2 regions of the Shewanella sp. SM21 genome follow, and region 2 is predicted to be linked to the other one. Evidence: predicted binding sites of a transcription regulator. Region 2 holds the regulator's gene; the other holds the start of a gene.
What was found. Region 2 encodes LexA, which represses DNA repair genes until DNA is damaged. Its sites were predicted from a motif close to TACTGTATNNNNATACAGTA; they were not measured.
Positions count from the first base shown of each region.

Region 1: a site for LexA is predicted at 6,028-6,047, ahead of recN (DNA repair protein RecN). Genes of this name have one in related genera too.

Region 1 is NZ_JAKKRL010000004.1:51,466-63,575, reverse strand. It holds gene barA (two-component sensor histidine kinase BarA) at 15-2,816, shown strand; gene L5L94_RS06415 (YjaG family protein) at 2,791-3,390, shown strand; gene L5L94_RS06410 (DUF3319 domain-containing protein) at 3,533-3,766, shown strand; gene L5L94_RS06405 (LysR family transcriptional regulator) at 3,788-4,687, opposite strand; gene L5L94_RS06400 (AEC family transporter) at 4,987-5,949, shown strand; gene recN (DNA repair protein RecN) at 6,078-7,736, shown strand; gene L5L94_RS06390 (phosphatidylglycerophosphatase A) at 7,889-8,383, opposite strand; gene thiL (thiamine-phosphate kinase) at 8,399-9,355, opposite strand; gene nusB (transcription antitermination factor NusB) at 9,434-9,838, opposite strand; gene ribE (6,7-dimethyl-8-ribityllumazine synthase) at 9,850-10,329, opposite strand; gene ribBA (bifunctional 3,4-dihydroxy-2-butanone-4-phosphate synthase/GTP cyclohydrolase II) at 10,460-11,563, opposite strand; gene L5L94_RS06365 (riboflavin synthase) at 11,659-12,110, opposite strand, start outside.
Region 2 is NZ_JAKKRL010000005.1:81,432-93,541, forward strand. It holds gene L5L94_RS08040 (efflux RND transporter permease subunit) at 1-1,462, shown strand, start outside; gene L5L94_RS08045 (ribonuclease T2) at 1,680-2,846, shown strand; gene L5L94_RS08050 (VOC family protein) at 2,923-3,696, opposite strand; gene mtr (tryptophan permease) at 3,845-5,101, opposite strand; gene plsB (glycerol-3-phosphate 1-O-acyltransferase PlsB) at 5,101-7,524, opposite strand; gene lexA (transcriptional repressor LexA) at 7,685-8,305, shown strand; gene L5L94_RS08070 (cell division inhibitor SulA) at 8,302-8,814, shown strand; gene coxB (cytochrome c oxidase subunit II) at 9,218-10,753, shown strand; gene ctaD (cytochrome c oxidase subunit I) at 10,763-12,110, shown strand, end outside.

The DNA of each region.
Region 1 (12,110 bases), on a different contig from region 2:
ACACCGCCGCTGCTATGAACCCTGTCAACAACATGACCAAATACAGCCTACGTTCTTGGGTTCTTGTGCTGGCACTCGCGCCAACAATCTTGGTCGGTATCCTTCTGGGCAGCTACTTTACCATAAATCGTTTTTATGAGCTTGAAGATACGCTCGTCGAACAGGGCAGCAATATTATCGAGCCGCTGTCGATTGCCAGTGAAATCGGCTTAGTGGCGAATGATCGCGAAGCGACCAAACGCTTACTCGCGGCGGCGCAGCTCAACAAATCCACCTTAGTAAAATCCATCGCGATTTTCGATGCCAATAATCAACTCTTTGTGACCTCCCACTATCACAAAGACTTTGAGATTATGCGCTACAAAGAAGCCCTCAACACGCTGCATAAAACCGAAATTGAACATGTGGACGACAGCCTTATTTTACGGACGCCCATTTTTGCCACAGGCCCCAGTGCTGCTCCCGCTAATTACGATATCCAGACAGATGATGGTCATCTTTTAGGTTATATCTCGATAATAATCAATAAAGAACGCGCCTTGTTAGAGCAACATAGAGCCGCAGTCGCCGCCTTTATTATCGTGTTGATCGGCGTGCAGTTAAACCTGCTATTTACTTTCCGGCTAGTGAAAAACGTCACTCAGCCCATTACTGAAATGGTGCGCGTCGTCGCTAAAATCCGTGAAGGTAAATTAGACGCCCGCTTAGATGGCAACTTGATTGGTGAGCTGGACTTACTCAAACGCGGTATCAATGCCATGGCGGGGTCGCTATCGGAATACCATGATGAGATGCAGCAAAATATCGACCAAGCTACGTCTGATCTGCGGGAAACCTTAGAGCAGATTGAAATCCAAAACGTCGAGCTGGATTTAGCTAAAAAACGCGCCCTAGAAGCCAGCCGAATTAAATCTGAATTCTTAGCGAATATGTCCCACGAGTTACGTACGCCGCTCAATGGTGTTATCGGTTTTGCGCGGCAATTAGTCAAAACACCATTGCATTCGAGCCAAGTCGATTACATCAAGACCATAGAACGCAGCGCCACTAACCTGCTGGGTATCATCAACGACATTCTCGACTTTTCTAAACTCGAAGCCGGTAAAATGGTGTTAGAAAACATGCCCTTCGGCCTTAGGGAAACCATAAGCGATACGATTACCTTGATCTCCGGCAGCGCTCAGGCCAAAGGCCTAGAACTCGTCGTCGATATCGCCCCCAACGTGCCCGACAATGTCAATGGCGATGCCATGCGCGTATGCCAAATCATCAATAACTTGGTTGGTAACGCGATTAAATTCACTGACTCTGGCAGCGTGATGGTCAAAATCGAACTGCAGAGCCAATCGGATGAACAAGTGGTACTGCGCTGTGATGTGGTCGACACAGGTATCGGCATCGATGAAAGCCAGCAGGACTTTTTATTCCAAGCCTTTGGCCAAGCAGACTCGTCGATTTCGCGTCGCTTTGGTGGCACCGGCTTAGGTTTAGTGATCACTAAGCGTTTAGTGAATCAAATGGGCGGCCAAATCGGCTTTACTTCATCCCCAGAAAAAGGCTCAAACTTCTGGTTCAGTTTGCCGCTCGGCTTAGGTCAATTCCAAATCGGTGACTCACTGCCGCTCGAAAAACTCAAAGACAAAACTATACTGTTTTACGAACCGCGAATACTCACCCACGCAGTATTAAGCCGCCAATTGAATCAATGGGATACAAAAGTCACCCATCATCAGCATATCCCAAGCTTGTTGACTACGCTCACCACGACTGAAGCGCCATACGACTATGTTCTCTTGAGTTGCCATGGGTTTAGCGATTCAGCACAACTGGTGAGTACACTAAACTTAGCGAAGACCAAAACAGATTGCCTTATAGTGCTATACGATTGCCAAGAACAGGATGCCTTAACCCAATTTATTCGCCCGAATGCCGATGTGGTGTTGTCTCTGCCAGTCAGTGAGCATCAGCTTGCGCGCAACTTACTCTATCCACCGATGGAGTACGACATCATAGCCCCTGCGACAATATCAACGCCGGTTGCGCGCCAATCTTTAACTGTGCTCGCGGTAGATGATAACTTTGCCAACTTAAAACTGATTGATACTTTACTCAGCGAATTAGTGACGACAGTGGTTGCCGTCAACAGCGGTGATGAAGCAGTTAAACAGGCGAAGACTCGCACCTTCGACTTGATTTTTATGGATATTCAAATGCCTGGCACAGATGGCATTAGTGCCACGAAGCAAATTCGCCAAGGCTCGATGAACCGCAACACGCCGATAATTGCCGTGACAGCCCATGCCATTGCCGAAGAACGCGAACTGATTTTAGGCAGTGGTATGGACGGATATTTGCCTAAACCTATTGATGAAGCGGCGCTCAAAGATATTATTCATCGCTGGATCACTCGACCTAAGTTCACCCATTTTGACCTGCATACGCTGAACTGGGATTTATGCTTAACCCAAGCCAATCACAAGGCCGATCTCGCCTTAGATATGCTTAGAATGTTGCTCGACTCATTACCGCAAACCGTGGCGACGGTTCAAACGGCGCTAAGTCAAAACGATCACCCTGTCATGCTCAGTACTATCCATAAGCTGCATGGTGCGAGCTGCTACTGCGGCGTGCCCACCACACAAAGGTTATGCCAAGAAATTGAATCGGCACTAAAACGTGAAACATCGGTTGAAGATCTCGAACCCGAAATACTAGAGTTACTTGATGAGTTAACTAAGGTAGAATCTGCGGCAAATCAAGTGATATCACAGCTATCAGCGGAAATAACAGATGACCAAAAAAACGGGCTTCTTTAAACGTCTTAAGGCGTTAACACTGCCACAAAAACAACTCTTTGCCACAGCACTTTGCCAACGTATGTTGCCCAACTATCAACTGTTTTCCGAAGTCTGTGAGTTTGGCGATCCTACTGTGTTGAGTACCGCATTAGAACTATTGTGGCAATCCCAGTACGACTCCAAGCTGAAATTCAATGTCGATGTGCATCTGCAACGCTTGGAAGATAACACCCCAGATCCTGCTGATTTTGAAGCCTATGGCGTCTATCCTGCTATGGACGCAGTGGTCGCAATATCGACCTTACTAGGTGCAATTCAAGGCAAAATTGAAGAAGACATAGTCAATATCAGCAAATTATCATCCAGCACAGTGGCTAACTACATCGAAGCGATCAGCGATGTCGATTTGGTGGATGAAGCATTAGATGATTTCGTTTTCGCCCATGAAGTCATGGAAGAAGAGAAAGAATTACAAAATTCTCTGCTGGAAATTATTGAAGAAAATCCGAAGATCACAGCGGAACTGGTCAAAGGCTTACGCAAAGACATTATCGAAGCTGGCGTATCAAATATCGGTATCAGCGTCGCTTAACTGATGAGGTGCTTGGGGTTACTCAAGCACCTATTATCCATGCAGAATAAGAAAGGGATCATCGTTTTACACCCTCACCAACGAATCCCGTCAAAGATATCCAGTTGCTATAAATAGCATCAATAAAGATTGAGTTATTCCAATGAGAAAGATTGTTTATCAAGGATTTATCTTAACCAATAGCGAAGGACGCACCGACAGTTGGAAACTGACCATCAAAGATCAACAGCGTATCGGTTCTTTATTCGAACTGCGGCGTTTAGTGGGATACTTCTTAGAACTCGGCATACTGCCCGCGACACGCTCCAGCCTGCAAGATGCAAAACAAACTCAAAACACTATGAGCAAAAACACCGTAAAACCTAAAAGACGCTAAAAATCAGTTCTCCTCAATAAATCAACGCATAGAAAATAACTCTGGCGCCTTTGACTGCATAAACTCAATAAAGACTCTTACCTTTAGCGGCTGCTGGCTGCGCTGATGATATAAAATCGAAATTCGCCTCTGTTCGCCAATCCATTCCGGCAGTAATACTTTAAGTTTCCCCTCTTTAATCTGCTGTTTTACAAATAGTTCAGGACCATACAAGATCCCGCCATGGCCTAAAGTAGCCTGAATCGCTCCGTGTAAGTCCGTGAGGGTGAGCTTAGTCGGGCCATTAAAATAAAAAGACTCGCCGCTTGGATGCTTTAAATGCCAATTAAACAGCGGCCAGACTTTTATCAGTTGATGGGCTTCAAGATCATCGGGATGCTCAAGTTTAGGTGCCTGAGCCAAGTATTCTGGCGTGGCAAACAGGCAATAGTCGAGCTCGCCTAAGGTACTCGACACCCAAGAAGAATCAGGCTGAGCCCCGCCAACAATCGCCACATCTATGCCTTTATCGATCAAATCGACTAACTCATTACTCTGGGAAATGTGCAAACGGATATCAGGATACAAACGGCCAAACTCATTCAATGCTTGAATAAACACGATGGAAATAATCGAAATCGGCGCGGCGATGCGTAAGGTTCCCTCGGGTTTATCGCTGCCTAACCCACTCAGCTCATCGAATTGAGCAACCACGCTCTGGTAACGTTGAAAGAGCGCCAGCCCTTCCTCTGTCAGTCGCAACTTGCGGGTACTGCGCATAAAAAGCTGTTTATCGAGCTTCTCTTCCAACTTCGCTAACTTGCGGCTCACAGTGGCGATGGGCATATCGAGCTCTTTCGCCGCCTGCGAAAAACTGCCCGCATTGACTAAATGCACAAAAAGATAGACAAGTTGTAGTTCAGCGCTTAAATCATCACTCATTGCATGTCCTAATTCTGTTCTAGCTGCCCACTTTAGGCACTATATAAAGTCATCAACAATCACAGAGTACGCTAAGTCATTGTGTTTTAAACATCAATTAATCCACTTATACGACCATAGCGCAATAGCCTTAGACTGAAATGATATGTTATTTTGTGGCGAGTTTTACTGCGCTGGCGCTAGTTCTGGTTCTAACGTGACATAAAAAAGGCAAGCGCCCACCCAAAATCATAGTGATAGTAGAAATAACGGTGGTGGCTGAGTTTATTCAAATTTAATCGTAAGGATGAGTGAGGGAAATGACCATTTTAACCCCTCTGTTTGCCGTCTTCGGGATCATGTTGCTCGGCACACTAGTGCAAAAATTAAAACTCTTGCCCGTCAATACGGATCAAGTGCTAAACCAGTATGTGTACTATATTGCGTTCCCTGCGATCATGCTTATCGCCCTCGCCCAGCAGCCGATTGATGAAATTTTGCAATGGGGATTCATTGCGGGCTACAGCACGGCTATGGTGATTACTTATCTTGTCTGCCTTGGGCTCTCGCTGCTTGCTAACCCTAAACAGCATGCGGTTGCCGCTATTCGAGCCCTCAATGCCACCTTTGGTAATACGGCATTTATTGGTATTCCACTGCTTATCATCTTATTCCCGCAGCAGCAAAGTGCCTTAGTTGCCGCCGCGATTGCCAGCTTATTATCCGTGCTGATGTTTGCCGTCGCCTTAGTCTCGATGGAACTGGCCACTAACACCCAAAGACAACACCACGCCTTAGTCATAATGATGATGGCGGTCGGTAAAAACCCTATCGTTATTGGTAGCTTGATTGGCGTCGGCATTTCAGCGCTAGAGATAAAACTGCCCTCTGGGCTGGCGCTAATGATCCAGCAAATAGGCAATACCTCAAGCCCCTGCGCCCTATTTGCTATCGGCATGGTACTCGCCAAAGCGATGCGCTACCAGAAAGATAGCAGCGTATTTAGCCCCAAGAATTTTATCGAACTGAGCCTTATCAACCTCTTCAAGTTAGCTATCCAACCTGCACTCGTCTACTTTATGCTTAACCGTTTTGGAGTAAGTGGTGACTACCTGATCATGGGCGTGATCTTGAGCGCACTGCCCACCGCGGCTAGCGTGTACTTACTCGCCCAGCGTTATAACACTCAGGCTTCAACCAGTGCTCAAGGCATTCTATTTGGCACCTTAGTCACTTTCTTCAGTTTACCTATCTTAGAAAGCTTAGTAAGAACCTATGGATAATCAGTTAATTAAAAATATTTACTGTCGATAATGTCGATTTTTCACCCAAGCCACTTTACTGTATATAAAATCAGTATATACTGTTTATCAATACAGTGGTTTGGTATGTTTTTCGACAGGAATTCACTATGCTTTGCCAACTCAGCATTAATAACTTCGCTATCGTCCGTTTTTTAGAACTGGATTTTCGCCCCGGTATGACCAGCATCACAGGTGAAACCGGTGCGGGTAAATCGATTGCCATCGATGCGCTAGGCCTATGCCTAGGCAATCGCGCCGATGCCAGCAGTGTTCGTCCCGGAGCCAATAAAACCGAGGTCAGCGCCCGCTTTTCCTTGGATGATATTCCACTGGCGAAACGTTGGTTAGAAGATAACGATCTTGAACTCGATGATGAGTGCATTCTACGTCGGACTATTGGTAGCGATGGCCGTTCACGCGCCTACATCAATGGGAATCCAGTGCCGCTGACGCAGCTAAAATTACTGGGTCAGTTGCTTATCGGTATTCACGGTCAACATGCGCACCATGCAATGTTAAAAAGTGAACATCAACTCACCCTGCTCGACAGTTATGCCAACCACAGATTGCTTATAGATACGGTTGCCGCTAGCTTTCAACGCTGCAAGCAAATTGAGGCCGATCTAAAACAACTCGAAGCCTCCCAGCATGAACGTATTGCCCGTAAGCAATTAGTGCAATATCAAGTAGAAGAACTCGATGAGTTTGATCTTAAAGTTGATGAGTTCGATGAGATTGAGCAAGAGCACAAACGTCTGGCTAATGGCACTGAGTTGATTGATACCTGTCAGGCGAGCTTAGATATACTCACAGAGGGCGAAGAGAACAATATAGAGTCGCTACTCAACCGAGTCGTTTCCCTCGCCGAAGATCTGCAAAGCTACGATCCCGCATTAAGCAATATCAACACTATGCTCAATGATGCCTTAATCCAAGTGCAAGAAAGTGCAGGCGAATTACAGCACTATTTGAGTAAACTTGAACTCGATCCAACCCACTTTGCCTATTTAGAAGAACGGCTATCAAAAGCCATGCAACTGGCGCGTAAGCATCATGTTAGCCCGAATAAACTGGCCGAGCATCATTTAGCATTAAAGGCTGAGCTAAGCACCTTAGACAGTGATGAAAGTAAACTTGAAGAAATTCAGATTCAAGTCGAGGCAAGTAGAGCCGCTTATCTTAGCAATGCGCAAAAGCTCAGCCAAAGCCGTGCCCGCTATGCTAAAGAACTCGACAAACTGGTGACTCAGTCAATCCACGAACTGAATATGCCTAAGGGTAAATTTACGATCGAAGTCAATTTCCACCCCGAGCAAATGTCAGCCAATGGCAGTGACAATATCGAATTTATGGTAACCACTAACCCTGGCCAACCTTTGCAACCGATTTCGAAAGTCGCGTCTGGCGGTGAGCTCTCACGGATAGGGCTAGGGATCCAAGTGATTACCGCGAAGAAAGTTGCCACACCGACATTAATTTTCGATGAGGTGGATGTCGGGATTTCCGGCCCCACCGCAGCAGTGGTGGGCCGCATGTTACGCAGCTTAGGGGAATCGACCCAAGTACTGTGCGTGACTCACTTGCCGCAAGTTGCGGGCAATGGTCATCAACACATGTTTGTCGATAAATTTAATAAGGCAGGCAGTACTGAGACCACAATGAAATCGCTCGATCGTGAGCAGCGTATCCAAGAGCTTGCAAGACTGTTAGGTGGCGATACTATCACCAGCAATACCCTCGCGAACGCAAGGGAACTGCTGCAATAGTAGTATGAATCAGATAACGAATGAGATCGCTAACCGCTTGAATCTACACACTCTATATCACAAGCTAAGGGGCTATATCAAAGCTAAGAATTAGTTGTTGGTCATGCTAACTAACATGTCAGGTTAACTATCATGTTAGGTTAGCGATAATGTTAGCTAACACACCAGACTAGCCCTTGCAGACAAATAAACGAAAACACGCCCGCTAAGACATCGTCAATCATAATGCCAAAGCCACCATGAACTTTGGCATCGAGCCATCGAATAGGCCAAGGCTTGATGATGTCGAAAAAGCGAAATAGACCAAAGCCGACTAACAACCAACCCCAACCTGCTGGTGCCGCTATCATAGTGATCAGTAGCCCAACCACTTCATCCCACACAATCGCACCGTGATCGTGAACACCCATATCTTGAGCGGCTTTACCGCAGATATAAAATCCCGCAAATGCGCTCAATAAGGTTAAGCCGATATACCAAGTGAGCGGTAATGGCGCCATCAATAAATAGAGGGGAACTGCGGCCAAAGTACCGAAGGTGCCAGGCGCTTTAGCGGCGAGCCCGCTACCGAAACCGAGTGCCAAAAAGTGGACAGGATTTTTTAATGACAGGCGCGTTAGCACCTGATCCTTTGACAACCATTTCATTAACATGCTCTTCGCTTAAAAGTGCTCGAAACCGTGATACGGCGGCGTAAACGGCTCACCATTAAGTTGCAACTTGAGCTTACTACCTGCACAAATTTGTCCAACGCGAACAAACTTTGCTCCTGCATGGCTCAACGCTGTCTCAAGCGCACCTTTTTGCGCTTCAGGAACGGTGAACAGCAGTTCATAATCTTCGCCCCCCGTAAGCGCATAACCTAAGGCATGCTCCTCGCTGACGGTATCTTGCATCGCGCGTGAAAGCGGGATGCAATTAACATCCACCACAGCACCAACTGCCGAAGCCTTAAGCACATGACCGATATCCGAGATAAACCCGTCGGAAAGATCGATTGCACTGGAGGCAAGCGAACGCAAAGCTTGACCCGCTAAGACTCTTGGTGTTGGACGATAATGGCGATTAATCAGGAATTCTTTATGCTCGGCTCTGGCCTGTTGCGCGCCGCGAATGATATCCAGACCTAAGGCCGAATCTCCGAGCGTGCCCGTGACATAAATCCAATCACCCGCTTTAGCACCATGACGCGTGAGTGCCTTACCCTGTGGGACTTGGCCGTGCACTGTGATGTTAATAGCCCGTGGACCACGAGTCGTATCGCCGCCAATTAAGGCGATGCCATAGTAATCGGCCGCTTCAAATAAACCTTCACTAAAACCACTTAGCCAAGTCTCATCGACTTCGGGTAGTGTTAAGGCAAGCGTCATCCACGCGGGTTCAGCGCCCATGGCAGCCAGATCAGATAAATTTACCGCTAAAGCTTTGTAACCTAAGGCAGCGGGAGGCATATCGGGGAAGAAATGGACATTTTCAACTAAGGTATCACAGGAGATAGCGATCGACTTGTTTTCTGCAGGTTGCACTAAAGCGCAATCGTCACCGATGCCAAGCTTCACATCACGGCGAGTGGGGCCGCGGTTGCTAAAATAACATTCAATTAATTGGAATTCTTTCACTGTACAGTTTGGCACGACTTACATCGGCCACCTTTGTTAGCAATGAAAAACGGTATCCTAAGATACCGTTTGTCTTTATTACTTGCGTGCAACCAGTTTGTCGAGCAGTCCGTTCACAAACTTATGACTCTCGTCCGCACCGAAAGCTTTTGCCAACTCAATCGCTTCGTTAATCGCGACCTTGTATGGCACATCTTTACGGAAAGTCAGCTCATAGGTCGCTAAACGAACTATGGCTTTCTCTACTGGAGACACTTCATCAATCGGGCGTTCCAGATGCGGGATGATCAGCTCATCCAATTGGGTTTTCTTCGTTGCAACGCCTGAAAATAGCTCACGAAAATAAGCTACATCAACACCGTCGAGACTTTGTTCAGTTAAAAACTCATGCTCGACATCGGCAATATTATTCCCGCTTAGTTGCCATGAATAGATGGCTTGAACGGCTAAACGGCGGGCCTTGCGGCGCTCAGAAGGCTTCATTATTTTTCCTACTATAACAACTGTTGTTCAAGTTCTTGCAGAACATTGACCATTTCAAGCAGGCTTAAAGCAGCTTCGCCGCCTTTGTTACCCGCTTTGGTACCTGAACGTTCAATCGCTTGTTCAATGGTATCAGTGGTCAAAACACCGAAAGCAACAGGCAGATCAAATTCTAAAGCAACTTGAGCTAGACCTTTATTACATTCGCCTGCAACAAAATCAAAATGAGGAGTACCACCACGGATCACCGCACCTAATGCGATAATACCGTCGAATTTACCACTGGCAGCTACGCGACGCGCAGCTAGCGGCAACTCAACCGCACCTGGTACACGGACAACAGTGATATTGTCGTCGCTGACTTGGCCAAAACGTTTCAGCGTGTCAAGTGCACCTTCAAGCAAGCTCTCAACTAAAAAGCTGTTGAAACGCGAAATTACAATCGCAACTTTGGCATTTTTCGCTTCGATATTACCTTGAACTACGTTCATTATCTTACCTAATTTAGCTAAAGCACCCAGCTCGGGGCGAAAAGTGGCGACATGATATCACAGCCAATTGCCCAGAGCCCTATGCAAATTATCAGAAATTGTTAATTTTACTTCAGTGTAACTTTGGGTTTCAGTCCGCCACATACTCAGTCACTTCAAGGCCAAAGCCTGAAAGTGAGTGGTAGCGTTTAGGCGAACTGAGCAGACGCATCTTAGTCACACCAAGGCTGGCGAGAATTTGCGAGCCAACACCCACACGGCGCGACGTCCCCTGCCATTTTGCAGAAGCAGGCGCTTGGCCTTGATCTTCAGCTTCAAAGGCTTTCACCCTAGAAAGGATTTCACAGGGATGTTCTTGATTCCCGAGTAAAACCAATACACCACCTTCTGCAGAAATACGCTCCATCGCCTTTTCGAGTGGCCAGCTGCGTTGCTGATCGCGCTCTGAGTGGAGTAAATCGTTGAAGGTATTTTGCAAATGCACGCGCACCAAACAATCTTCTTTCACCTCACCTTTGACTAAGGCAAAGTGCAGTTGATTGTCGATAGTGTCTCTGAAGGTCACCATGTCGAACTCGCCGAAACGGGTCGGTAGTTTGCATTTAGCTTCACGCACAACCGTGGTTTCTTTGGTGTTGCGATACTCGATTAAAGCCGCAATAGTGCCGATTTTGATGCCATGCAACTCGGAGAAGATCTCTAAATCTGGGCGACGTGCCATAGTGCCGTCTTCGTTCAAAATCTCAACGATAACGCCCGATGGCTCAAGTCCCGCAAGACGGGCTAAATCACAGCCAGCTTCAGTGTGGCCTGCGCGGGTTAATACGCCGCCGTCCTGTGCCATTAGCGGGAAGATGTGCCCTGGTTGCACTAAATCAGACGCTTTAGCCTCCTTAGCCACAGCCGCTTTCACCGTTACAGCGCGATCGTGGGCCGAAATACCGGTAGTCACACCTTCTGCCGCTTCAATAGAAACCGTAAAGTTAGTCGAGAACTGGGCGTTATTATTCGTCACCATTAAGGGGAGATTTAACTGCTGGCAACGGGCTTTAGTCATGGTCTGGCAAATAAGCCCACGGCCATATTTCGCCATAAAGTTAATCGCTTCTGGCGTGACCATTTCGGCCGCCATGATCAAATCACCTTCGTTTTCTCTGTCTTCGTCATCCATCAAAATAACCATTTTGCCTTGACGAATATCTTCGATGATCTCTTCTATACTGTGCAGCGCCATTGTAGGACCTTATGATTTTGCTGTTATTATGAAATTCTATACCTAAATAACCTAAGCTGCCGATAAGCTTAAGTTAAATAATCTGCTCCTGTGCACTAACGCACAAAGCCGGCACGGGCTAACATTTCCATGGTGACGCCACCGCTCTTGCTGTCTTTGCCATCATAATTCATCAAGCGTTCAAGATAACGGGCGATTAAATCCACTTCGATATTCACCTTATCGCCCGCTTGCAGGTCGATTAACGTGGTTTCCCCCGCGGTATGCGGCACTATGGTCAAGCGGAATCGACTGCCGTCCACTTCGTTAACCGTCAAACTCACGCCATCAATGGTGATGGAACCTTTATGGGCAATATAACGCCCAAGCTCTGCGGGTGCGGCTAACCAAAACTCGATGGCTTGACCACGCACTAAGCGTTGCTCAACCGTTGCAATACCGTCCACATGGCCACTGACCATGTGGCCGCCTAAGCGTGTGGTTGGGGTGACGGCCTTTTCAAGATTCACCTTAGTGCCCACTTTGTAGTGAGCAAAGCCGGTTAGAC
Region 2 (12,110 bases):
GTTTATGCCCGAGTTAGAAGAAGGCGATTTACTCTACATGCCAACCGCGTTACCAGGACTCAGTGCGGGCAAAGCCGCCGAAGTGTTACAGCAAACCGATCGTTTGATCAAAACCGTCCCCGAAGTCGCCCGCGTATTTGGTAAGGTGGGCCGCGCCGAGACTGCGACCGATCCCGCACCGTTAACTATGCTCGAAACCACCATCATGCTTAAACCCCATGAAGAATGGCGCGAGGGCATGACCTTAGATGGCATCATCGCTCAACTGCAACAAACGGTGAAAGTGCCAGGACTCACCAATGCTTGGGTGCAACCCATCAAAACCCGTATCGATATGCTCTCGACTGGGATAAAAACCCCCGTTGGCATCAAGATCACCGGAGCCGATGTGAATGAGCTGCAAAGTCTAGGGGCAGAAATAGAGGCCATCCTCAGTAGAGTGCCACACACTAAGTCGGCCTATGCCGAACGCAGTGGCGGTGGGCGTTATATCGATATCACCCCCAAACTCGATGTGGCCGCACGTTACGGTATGTCATTGCAGGATATTCAAGATGTAGTGCGTTACGCCATTGGCGGTATGGATATTGGTGAATCGGTACAAGGGGCTGAGCGTTATCCCATCAACCTACGTTATCCCCGTGAGCTACGCGATAATATTGAGAAGCTACGCGAACTCCCTGTGATCACTAAATCGGGAAATTATCTACCACTGCGAAATTTAGCGGATATCGAAATCACCGATGGCGCACCTATGCTCACCAGTGAAAATGGTCGCTTAATCTCTTGGGTGTTTATAGATATTGAAGGCACGTCTATCGGCGAATACATTACTACTGCCAAGCAAGCATTAACTACCGAACTTAAAGTGCCCCCGCGCTACAGCTATACCTTCGCAGGCCAGTATGAATATATGCAACGGGTAGATGCAAAACTGAAGCAAGTGATCCCTATGGCCTTAGGTGTGATATTCATCCTGTTGATGATGACATTTGGCTCTACTTTGCAGGCGAGTATTATCATGCTCAGCCTCCCCTTCGCGCTGGTCGGCAGCACTTGGCTATTGTATCTACTGGATTACAACATCTCAGTCGCCGTCGCAGTCGGTATGATTGCTTTGGCGGGCGTTGCCGCGGAGTTTGGGGTAATCATGCTGATTTACCTTAATAATGCCATTAAGCACAGGCAAGAGAAGAATAACTACCATACAGTTACCGATCTCAAAGAAGCTTTAATTGAAGGTGCTGTTATGCGTATTCGCCCCAAAGCCATGACAGTAGCAACCATCTTCTTCGGCCTACTCCCCATTATGTGGGGTGCAGGATCGGGTAACGATGTGATGCAAAAAATTGCCGCACCTATGGTCGGTGGTATGGTTACTGCCCCATTATTGTCACTGTTTGTACTACCCGCACTTTATTTACTGATTTACTCGCGTAAATTAAAGAAAAATGCGGCGTAATTGAGTTTACGGCGCTAGAACACCGATAAAATCCCCTCAACCCATTGACATTTGAGGGGATTTTTTCATTCAATCAGATTAAAAATCTAATTTTGCAACAGTGCCATACACCACTCTGAGTAAAATAAGCCTCTAAGTTTATAGCGCTTATGTGTACCATTGACTCAGTGCCACACAGAATTGACTCAATTCACTGCCGCAGGAAGGATCCCATCACATGACCAAGTCATTTTGTTTAACCATCAGCCAGATATGGCCGCAAGCACTTTCCCTTAAAACCCCATCACGCGCATTACTTGCCGCATTCGGTTTATGCTCTGCGCTCATCATTACAGCCCCCGCCTTTGCCGCACCCGCAACCGGTGAATTCGTTGCCGACAAACGCTGTGAGCTATTTCAATCGAAAAATAAGCAGACGAATCCAGATCAATGGCAGAGCAATATTGGTGAGCGCTACCCTGTACTTGAAATCCTCGGCAATAGCGCTAAACCTGATTGGCTAAGAGTGCGCACCAATGCGGTGAAGTCTCCCATGCGTTGGATCAGCGGCGATTGTGGTCAATATCTATCTAATGTTGCTGGCAGTAATTTATCAACACCTGCAACGGCGGCGGAACCGGCGCAAACAACCACGGCATCGGACATCAAAGCAAAAAGCCGAGATAGCCTTAAAGAGCATGGTACCCCAGAGAAACGCCAAGGGAATCAATGTCAAATCGGTGGCGAATTCGATGCTAACGTGCTCGCATTAAGCTGGCAAAGCACCTTTTGTGAACTCTATGGCCGCCGTAAAGCCGAATGCCGCGCCCTCAGCCAAACGCCAGAATCGAGCCAATGGCAACACTTCAGCCTGCACGGACTGTGGCCGAATAAACAACAATGCGGCACGCGATATGGCTATTGCAGCACAGTCAAACTGCAACCGAATGATTTCTGTACTTATCCGGAGTTTGAACTGAATCCATCGGTGCGCAAAAATTTAGAAGAAGTCATGCCAAGCGCCCAATATGGCACCTGTTTAGAACGCCACGAATGGTGGAAACACGGCACTTGCCGTAGCCAAGACCCTAACGAGTACTTTTTATTGGCAACCCAGCTGACCCAAGCGGTCAATGCCTCGGCATGGGTACAAAAATTTATTCATGACAACATAGGTAAGAGTGTCAGTAAAAGTGAGTTAAACCAAAGTTTTGATAGCAGCTTCGGTCAAGGCGCTCACACTAAAATGAGTCTTGAATGTGGCAAGGGATTACTGAGTGAAATCCGCATTAACTTGCCCGAAGTCATTAAAACTTCTGACTCCTTACCTAGCCTACTCGCCAAAGCCAATAAGGCCTCAAAAGGCTCCTGCCCTGAAACAATCATGATTGATAACGCTAATTAAACAAATAGTTAGACAAATAAAAACGGCGATTTAGCGTCGCCGTTTTTAACCTTAATGACAGTCCTTAATATGCCAGTCACATCTGATTAAGCTTGATCACCGCAAAGGTAGCGCCTTGGGCGTCAGCAATGACAGAAAATCGTCCCACATCAGGGATATCACTAGGCGGAATGCACACTTGCGCACCTAAGGCTTGGGCCTTCTCAGCAAACGCATCGCAATCCGCTACTGCAAAATAAAGCAACCAATGGGGAGAAATATCACCCCATTCGGGCATTATCGTCATCATACCGCCGATGGATTGACCATCAAGCTGCCATTCTGAGTATTCAATGTCAGGCATGTCACTCGGCATGTTGGTCCAAGGGAAGATTTTGCAGTAAAAGGCTTCTTCAGTACGCGGCTCTTTGCAAGCCAGCTCGACCCAGCAAAGGGTATTGAGTTCACCCTGACTGCGAGCACCAATGTGGTTCTTCGCTTGCCATAAGGCAAAACGTGCGCCTTCAGGATCGCTGACCTGCGCCATCACGCCCGCATCACCCACAATATGCGGCCCCATGTGCACTTGGCCGCCCGCCGCTTGAATCGCTGCAATGCTGGCATCGATATCATCGACGGCAAAGTAGATACGCCAGTGGCTGGGGATATGTGCTTCTGACTCAGGGATTTGATACATGGCGCCTAAGTCATCTCCCGCTAAATTAAATAGCGAAAAGTGACCTTCAGGGATGGGCATTTCAACCGCGTTCCAACCAAATAACGCTTGGTAAAATACTGTTGCTCCCTGCCAATCATGGCTTGCAAGTTCAACCCAACATGCATGTCCTTGTGCGTACTGAGTCATTTTCATTATCGGCTCCTTTGTCTTAACAATCATTCGAGTTAAGCCTGAGTTTGTATTTCTGTCCAGTATTCAGGTTAAAAAGATCTGCAAGACAAAACTCAACCACTAAAGACAAAAAAGCCCTCACATAGAGGGCTTAAATCATCACAACAAATTAGGAATATTGCGGCAGTAAATTTGCCATCGCGAGCAGATGACATGCACCTGTGACTATGCCAAATAACACCACAAGAATAATCAGCGGTGTACCGCCTATCACTCTAAAACCTGTGCTATCGGGGAACAACTGCCGCGATTTATAGGCCATCAGCGCCGGGACGATTACCGCCCACACAGTTGCCGCTAATGCCGCAAAGCCAATCGCCACTAAGAAGCCGTCGGGAAACAGTAATCCTAAAATCGTTGGCGGCACAAAGGTCACTAACGCGGTTTTCATTCGGCCAGAGCGTGAATCATCAAAACCAAACAAATCAGCAAGATAATCGAACAGACCTAAGGTCACCCCTAAGAAAGATGAAGCCACAGCTAAGTTAGCAAACAGGGTCAACATACTGTTTAACCAGCTACTCGCCATCACCTCAGACAAAGCGCCCACCAACACCCCCATATTGCCGCCTTGGGCAATAATGTCGATAAACTGGCTGCGGGGAATATTACCCATAGTCGCCACTAACCAACAGGCATAAATCACCAGCGCGATAAAGGTGCCGACGAAAATCGCCTTGATAATGGTGGAGGAATCTTTGCCGTAATACTTCACTAAGCTGGGAACGTTACCATGGTAGCCGAAGCTGGCGAGACCAAAGGGCAGCGCCGCCCACAGATAAGGTGAAAAACGGTTATTACCATCGGGTTCGAGCAACTTAGTCACATCAATTTCGATCAATAAATTGCCGATCGCGAGGAAGAAGGTAATGATCATACCGCCGAGCATAATCGTGGTAATCCGATCCACGGCTTTAGTACTGATCAACACTATGCTCGCTAATACTATGGCGAACACCAGCCCTGCCACGCTTTGCGGTAACTCAATTCCCATGCCCTGCAAGCTGTGATTCACAATCGAACCACCGCCGCTGATATAGGCATAGGTCAAAATATACAACACGAAAGCGATAGAAACGCCGTTCACTATCCGCCAAAACTGCCCAAGAGTTTGCTTGCTTAAGGTATCGAAGCTAGCACCGGGTTCGAAATGTAAATTGGTTTCGAGCAACAATAAACCCGACATCAACATGCAAAACCAAATGCCCAATAACATCAAAATCGAATAGCCAAACCACATACCTGCACCGACCACCGGCAGAGAAAACATCCCAGCACCTACGGTCGTGCCAGCAATAATCATGGCACCACCGAGCAAGGACTTACCTGCGGGCTTATGCTTAGCCGCATTCATATGATTTGCCATTAAACTGTGTGCTCCGCGGTGACACTCGCCACTATCGTTTGTCTCACTGACGGACGTAATAAGCTATTGGCCTGATCTCGTATGCGATTGATATTGGACTTATCTTCACTATCCGCCAGATATCCCAATTCTTTAAGCTTCACGCTCAAAGTACCGTAGAGTTTTTTATCGTAGAACTCAGGCGCGGTAATACCATGTAAAGCCCCTAAACGCTGGGCGAGTAAATGGCTCTCAGACTCAAGTTCTGAGCGCTCCATTTTAGGTCTGTTCGCTAACAGATTGAAAATAATAGCGTAGCGTTGCAGAGTTTCACTCACTGAACTGGCTAACAACAATAATTGGCTTGAGTGCTCAGGCACGACAGTTAAGGTATCAGTCTCAACCACTAAATCTTGCCCAATCAGGAAATCCAGCACTTGCTCAACATAGGCTGGTAAGTCTTTAATTCCCATGAAGAGTTCGGCTTTTAGCAGTGGATAAAAATCGGCAACGATTGAAACCACTTGCTGGCGCAGGATCTGTTCATTATGGGTTAAACAACTCGCAATTAATGAAGGAACAATAAATAAGTGAATGATATTGTTACGATAGTAAGTCATAGACACAGCCTGACTCGCTTCAATAGACACTATTTCCCCTAAAGGATCGGCACTAACAACAAACTTGTTCAGCTCTAAACCTTGCTGCACTAAATGCTTACCATCACCTTCGGCAACAGATGTATAAGAAGTGTAAGGCACTTTTTTGAGTAGGGTCAGATACAAATCAAGCTGACGCTCCAGCAGACTACGTTCTAAGGCGTTTTGATCTGTCGCCAGTAAAACTAAGCTAGTCAAAGTCACAGAACTCGCGGCTGCGGCATCATTGATACGCGTCATCACCCGATTAGCCAGCACGTTTACCGCTGGCGTTAACCAACTTGGTTTCTGCTCGGGATCATCGGCCAACTCAGTACGCCAGTTTGGCGCGCGCTCATTTAAGAAGTTTTGCAGAGTAATCGGCTCGCCAAAGTTCACATAACCTTGGCCGAAATTACCAAGTTTGCGAATCGCACCAAACACCTGCCACACAGATTCTTTTTTCTTTTTCTTACCACTTAACTCTTTATGATACGTCGCCACTTCCATCACATGGTCATAGCCTAAATACACAGGCACTAGCGTGACTGGACGCTCGATACCGCGCAGCACACTGTTCATCGTCATGGCGATCATGCCAGTTTTCGGCGCCAACAGACGGCCAGTACGTGAACGGCCACCTTCGGAGAAGTATTCCACCGAATAACCTTTAGCAAACAGCTGATCTAAATACTCACGAAATACTGCGGTGTACAGCTTATTGCCATTAAAACTACGGCGGATAAAGAAGGCACCACCGCGACGGAACATAGGTCCCGCGGGCCAGAAATTGAGGTTAATGCCGGCAGCAATGTGCGGCGGAACCATGCCTTGATAATACAAAATATACGATAACAGCAGGTAATCCATGTGGCTGCGATGGCAAGGCACATAAACAATCTCGTGGCCATCGTGGTGTAACTGCCGAACTTGCTCGGCGCCTTTAATGTTGATCCCGCTGTAAAGCTTGTTCCACAGCCAAGTTAAAAAACGCTCGGCAATACGCACTAAACTGTCTGAGTAATCGGCAGCGATTTCATCGAGATACTCAATAGCCGTCTCGCGCGCTTGGGTCTCAGAAATCTTTTTACTGGCGGCTTCTTCTTGAATCGCTTTGCGCAGCGACTCAGATTTGAGTAACGAATGAAACAGTGCTTGGCGGTTTGGCAGCACAGGCCCTGTCATTACCTTACGTTGACGACGGAAATGCACGCGCGCAACCCGTGCTAACTTATGGGCAATCCCCATGTCGGTGCCATGTTCGTCAGCCATGTAACGCAGGGATACGGCATTCGAAAACTGCACGAAGTTATGTCGACCTAAGAACAGAATCATCAAGCACTTGCGCAACCAAGTCGGGTTTTCCCGCTCAAATACGGCCGCCTTCATAGTGTCGTCTTCTTTCCCTGGCGTGCGACCCCAATACAAGCTCACGGGCACCAGTTGAATATCCAATTCAGGACGTTCCTTATGCACGGCTAACAAACGCATAAAGCATTCGAGGAAAGGCTCATTACCAGCACGTTCGCCAAACAGTGGCTTACGTCCTTGAAGACAGACAACCCGAGGCGCAGTCACACCATTAGCCACTAGAGGCTCATAAGGGCTTGGTAAGCCTAACTTAGCCGTTATTTCGCTCAAAGCAGCGATGTCACTGAGGGATTCTGTTTTCATCACATAAACAAGGGGTCTGGAAGCATCCAGATTCAGATCGGCAAAGGGATCCTGAGGCACCACAATAGTGTGCACTAAGTGTTTTTGGATCCAACGTAATGATTTCAACCAAAGAGAGTCGTGTTTAGGCATTATTCTTATGCAATTAAGTGCGTTTACTAGCCCGATAGAATACCAGACTATGGGCAATATTCGCTAATTCTCTCCAACATAGCTAAAAAGTGGTTAATACTTGCGCTGCAAATAATACTGTATATACTAACAGTAACTGTATAGAAAAACAGGAAACACCATGAGACCTTTGACGCCACGCCAAGCTGAAATTTTAGAGCTAATTAAACGAAATATTGCCGATACTGGCATGCCACCCACTCGGGCAGAAATCGCAACCCGTTTAGGTTTTAAGAGCGCCAATGCGGCTGAAGAACATCTTAAAGCGTTGGCAAAAAAGGGCTGCATTGAGATCATGCCAGGCACATCTCGAGGCATTCGTCTGCCTGCGGAAATCGAAGATTTGACTGAAACAGGTTTACCGCTCATCGGCCAAGTGGCCGCGGGTGAACCTATCCTCGCCCAAGAACATGTTGAACAGTACTACCAAGTCGACCCAAGCATGTTTCATCCCGCCGCCGATTTTTTACTGCGAGTAAAGGGCGACAGCATGAAAAATATCGGTATTCTCGAAGGTGATTTGCTGGCAGTTCATAAAGTAGAACAAGCTAGAAATGGTCAAGTGGTTGTCGCTAGAGTCGATGACGATGTCACTGTTAAACGTTTCGAAAAAAAAGGTAATGTAGTCTATCTACATGCCGAAAATGAAGATTACTCCCCGATTAAAGTGGATTTAGGCTTCCAAAGTTTAACAATTGAAGGACTCGCCGTCGGTGTGATCCGTAATGGAGATTGGCTATGAATAAACTACTTGGCAATGCCCCCCGCCATCCGGGCTTGTGGCTCGATGAAGTCCGTGATGCCGACTATGACTGGCACCATGCGCCTATCGCCTGTATGCCAACTAAGACTCAAGGTCGCCAAGAATTAATTCATCTGAGTGCACAACTCGCTCAGTTAAGCCAACAGGGCCGTTGGTTAGTGCTCATCAACCCACCAAGTATTGGCTACAAGCAAATGCTCGCCAGTGCAGGTGTGCGTATGGATAGAGTTTTGCTGGTACATGCTAAAGATGAAGTCGAAACCCTGTGGGCGATGGAAAAAGCCCTGACAAGTGGTACGTCCAGTGCAGTCATTACTTGGACTCAATCATTAGATGCGCGGGATAATCGACGCCTACAAATCGTGGCTAAAAGTGCCCGAGCTATGGGCATAGTGCTTGAAGACGTAAACAGTCACTTACATGCAGACGTACGTATTGAGCAAGGCAATCTCTTCGGTCAGCAATCTTTTTTTAGCGCTGTACACTAAATATTCATTTAATTTTTTACCTTGAAAGCCGCCTCACCTATGAATGTGAGGCTTTTTTTTGGCAATTTTTCAGATAATTAGATAAATAAGTGATCTTGATCAATATTTAAACAGCAAGTATGGTTGGTTAAGTCGGTGATGATATATCACCTTCCGTGGTCAATGAATCGAGTATTTATCGAACTCGAAGCGCCACTAAAAATAGAGAACAGATTTATTTCAGCAGTATGTGCCAGCGTGGCTAATTACCAGCAGTAACAATACTTGATTAAAAGTAACAGCCGCCAACGCACGTTGAAGTCAAAAAAGCTTTTTTGGGAACTGAAGAGTTTGCATAGAGTTGAGACTTACTGTGTTGCTCTTCTTTGTAGTTGCTATTCGCAATTGGCAGAGGAGAAGTCTTGTGAAGCAATTGTTGTATTGTTTACTCGTGGTGCTTTTCGCACCACCGTTGACCGCCGCAGACATGCGGTTCAACATGACCCCTGGCGTGACCGAGATCAGTGGCAAGGTTTATCACTTGCACATGACCATCTTGTATATCTGCTGCGCAATAGGCCTAGTGGTCTTTGGCGTCATGATTTACGCCATGATCAACCACAGAAAATCCAAAGGCGCTGTCGCGTCCCACTTTCACGAAAGCACTAAAGTTGAAATCGCTTGGACGATTCTGCCATTTATCATTTTGATCTTAATGGCGATTCCAGCGACAAAAACTTTAATCGCAATGGAAGATCCCAGTAACGCCGATCTCACCGTAAAAGTGACGGGGTCCCAATGGAAATGGCATTACAGCTATTTCGATCAAGATATTGATTTTTATAGCATACTGACAACACCCAGAGCACAAATCGAAGGCACCGAAACCAAGGGTGAAAACTATCTATTGGAAGTCGATAAACCGCTCGTTCTACCGATAAACCGCAAAATCCGCTTTCTGATGACTTCAGAGGATGTCATCCATTCTTGGTGGGTACCCGCCTTTGCCATTAAGAAAGATGCCAACCCTGGATTTATCAATGAGGCCTGGACTCGCATCGACAAACCCGGCATTTATCGTGGTCAATGCGCCGAACTCTGCGGTAAAGACCATGGTTTTATGCCTATCGTAGTACAAGCCTTACCCGAAGCCGAGTTTGAGGCTTGGGTCACAGAGCAAAAACAAGCCGCAGGTGCTGCGGCTGAAGCCGCTCAAGCCGCTTTATCACAAACCCTAAGTAAAGAAGAGTTGATGACTCTAGGCGAACAAGTTTACCTCGGGCACTGCGCAGCCTGCCACCAGCCCAATGGCGAAGGATTGCAAGGCGTATTTCCGCCCCTTAAAGGTAGCCCGATTGCAACGGGACCGCTCAGCGGCCACCTTGAAATTGTGCTCAACGGTAAAACGGGTACAGCCATGCAAGCGTTTAGTAAACAATTGACTGCACAAGAAATCGCGGCAGTGACTACCTACGAGCGTAATGCTTGGGGCAATAATACTGGCGATGCAGTGCAAGCCAAAGACGTCAACGAGTACATGAACGGCAATTCTGCACAAACATCCGCCGCGGTACCAAGCAGTACAACCCCGACACCCGCTCCTGCAAAAGACGTCTCAGCTGCAGTCGATCCCGCAAGCCTCCCCACACTCAGCCATGACGCCCTCATGGCCGAAGGTGAAACTGTCTACGCGACCTTCTGTGCTGCCTGCCATCAAGTGACAGGTGCAGGAATACCACCCGCCTTCCCCGCGCTAGTGGGTAGTGCTATCGCCATTGGACCAGTCGCCAATCACATCGATATTGTGATGCACGGCAAAACGGGCACGGCTATGCAGGCATTTGGCAAACAGCTTAGCCCACAGCAACTTGCAGCAGTCATTACCTATGAACGCAATGCTTGGGGTAACAATACCGGCGATACAGTGCAACCTGCTGATATCGCAAGTCATGGACAGTAGGGGATAATGATGAGCACTACGACTCAAGATCAAACCGCAGCCCATGATGACCATCATCATGGTGCGCCAAAGGGCATCATGCGCTGGCTGCTAACCACCAACCATAAAGACATAGGTACTTTGTATTTATGGTTCAGCTTCATTATGTTCTTAACCGGTGGCGCTATGGCCATGGTGATCCGCGCTGAACTCTTTCAACCTGGATTACAATTGGTCGAGCCCAACTTTTTCAACCAAATGACAACTGTTCATGGGTTGATCATGGTATTCGGCGCGGTAATGCCGGCCTTTACAGGGCTAGCTAACTGGCTGATCCCGATGATGATAGGGGCGCCAGATATGGCGCTGCCACGGATGAATAACTGGAGTTTTTGGATACTCCCCTTCGCCTTTACTATTCTTCTCAGTTCGCTGTTTATGGAAGGTGGCGGACCTAACTTTGGTTGGACCTTCTACGCACCACTATCAACAACTTATAGCCCAGATAGCACGGCGCTCTTTGTATTTTCTATTCACATCATGGGGATAAGTTCGATCATGGGCGCGATCAACGTGATTGTGACCATAGTGAATTTACGCGCGCCAGGCATGACATGGATGAAGTTACCATTGTTTGTCTGGACTTGGCTTATCACGGCATTCCTACTGATCGCAGTTATGCCCGTACTCGCGGGCGCAGTGACTATGGTGCTGACCGATAAGTTTTTCGGCACGAGTTTCTTCGATGCGGCGGGCGGCGGCGATCCTGTGATGTTCCAGCATATTTTCTGGTTCTTCGGCCACCCTGAAGTTTACATCATGATCTTGCCGTCCTTTGGCATCATCTCTGCCATAGTCCCAGCCTTCAGTCGTAAACCCTTATTTGGCTATGCATCCATGGTTTATGCTACGGCTAGTATTGCAATTCTGTCGTTCCTCGTGTGGGCGCACCATATGTTCACCACAGGTATGCCAGTGTTTGCCGAGCTGTTTTTCATGTATTGCACTATGTTGATTGCAGTGCCAACTGGGGTGAAAGTGTTTAACTGGGTTGCCACTATGTGGCGCGGCTCACTCAGTTTCGAAGCGCCCATGCTGTTTGCTGTAGCCTTTATCATACTCTTCACTATTGGCGGTTTTTCGGGATTAATGCTCGCCATTACACCCGCCGACTTCCAGTACCACGATACTTATTTTGTTGTGGCACATTTCCATTATGTGCTCGTGACTGGTGCGATTTTCTCCATCATGGCAGCGGCCTATTACTGGCTACCTAAGTGGACGGGACACATGTACAACGAACGACTGGGACAATGGCATTTCTGGTGCTCGGTGATTTCAGTCAATGTGCTATTTTTCCCGATGCATTTCCTTGGGC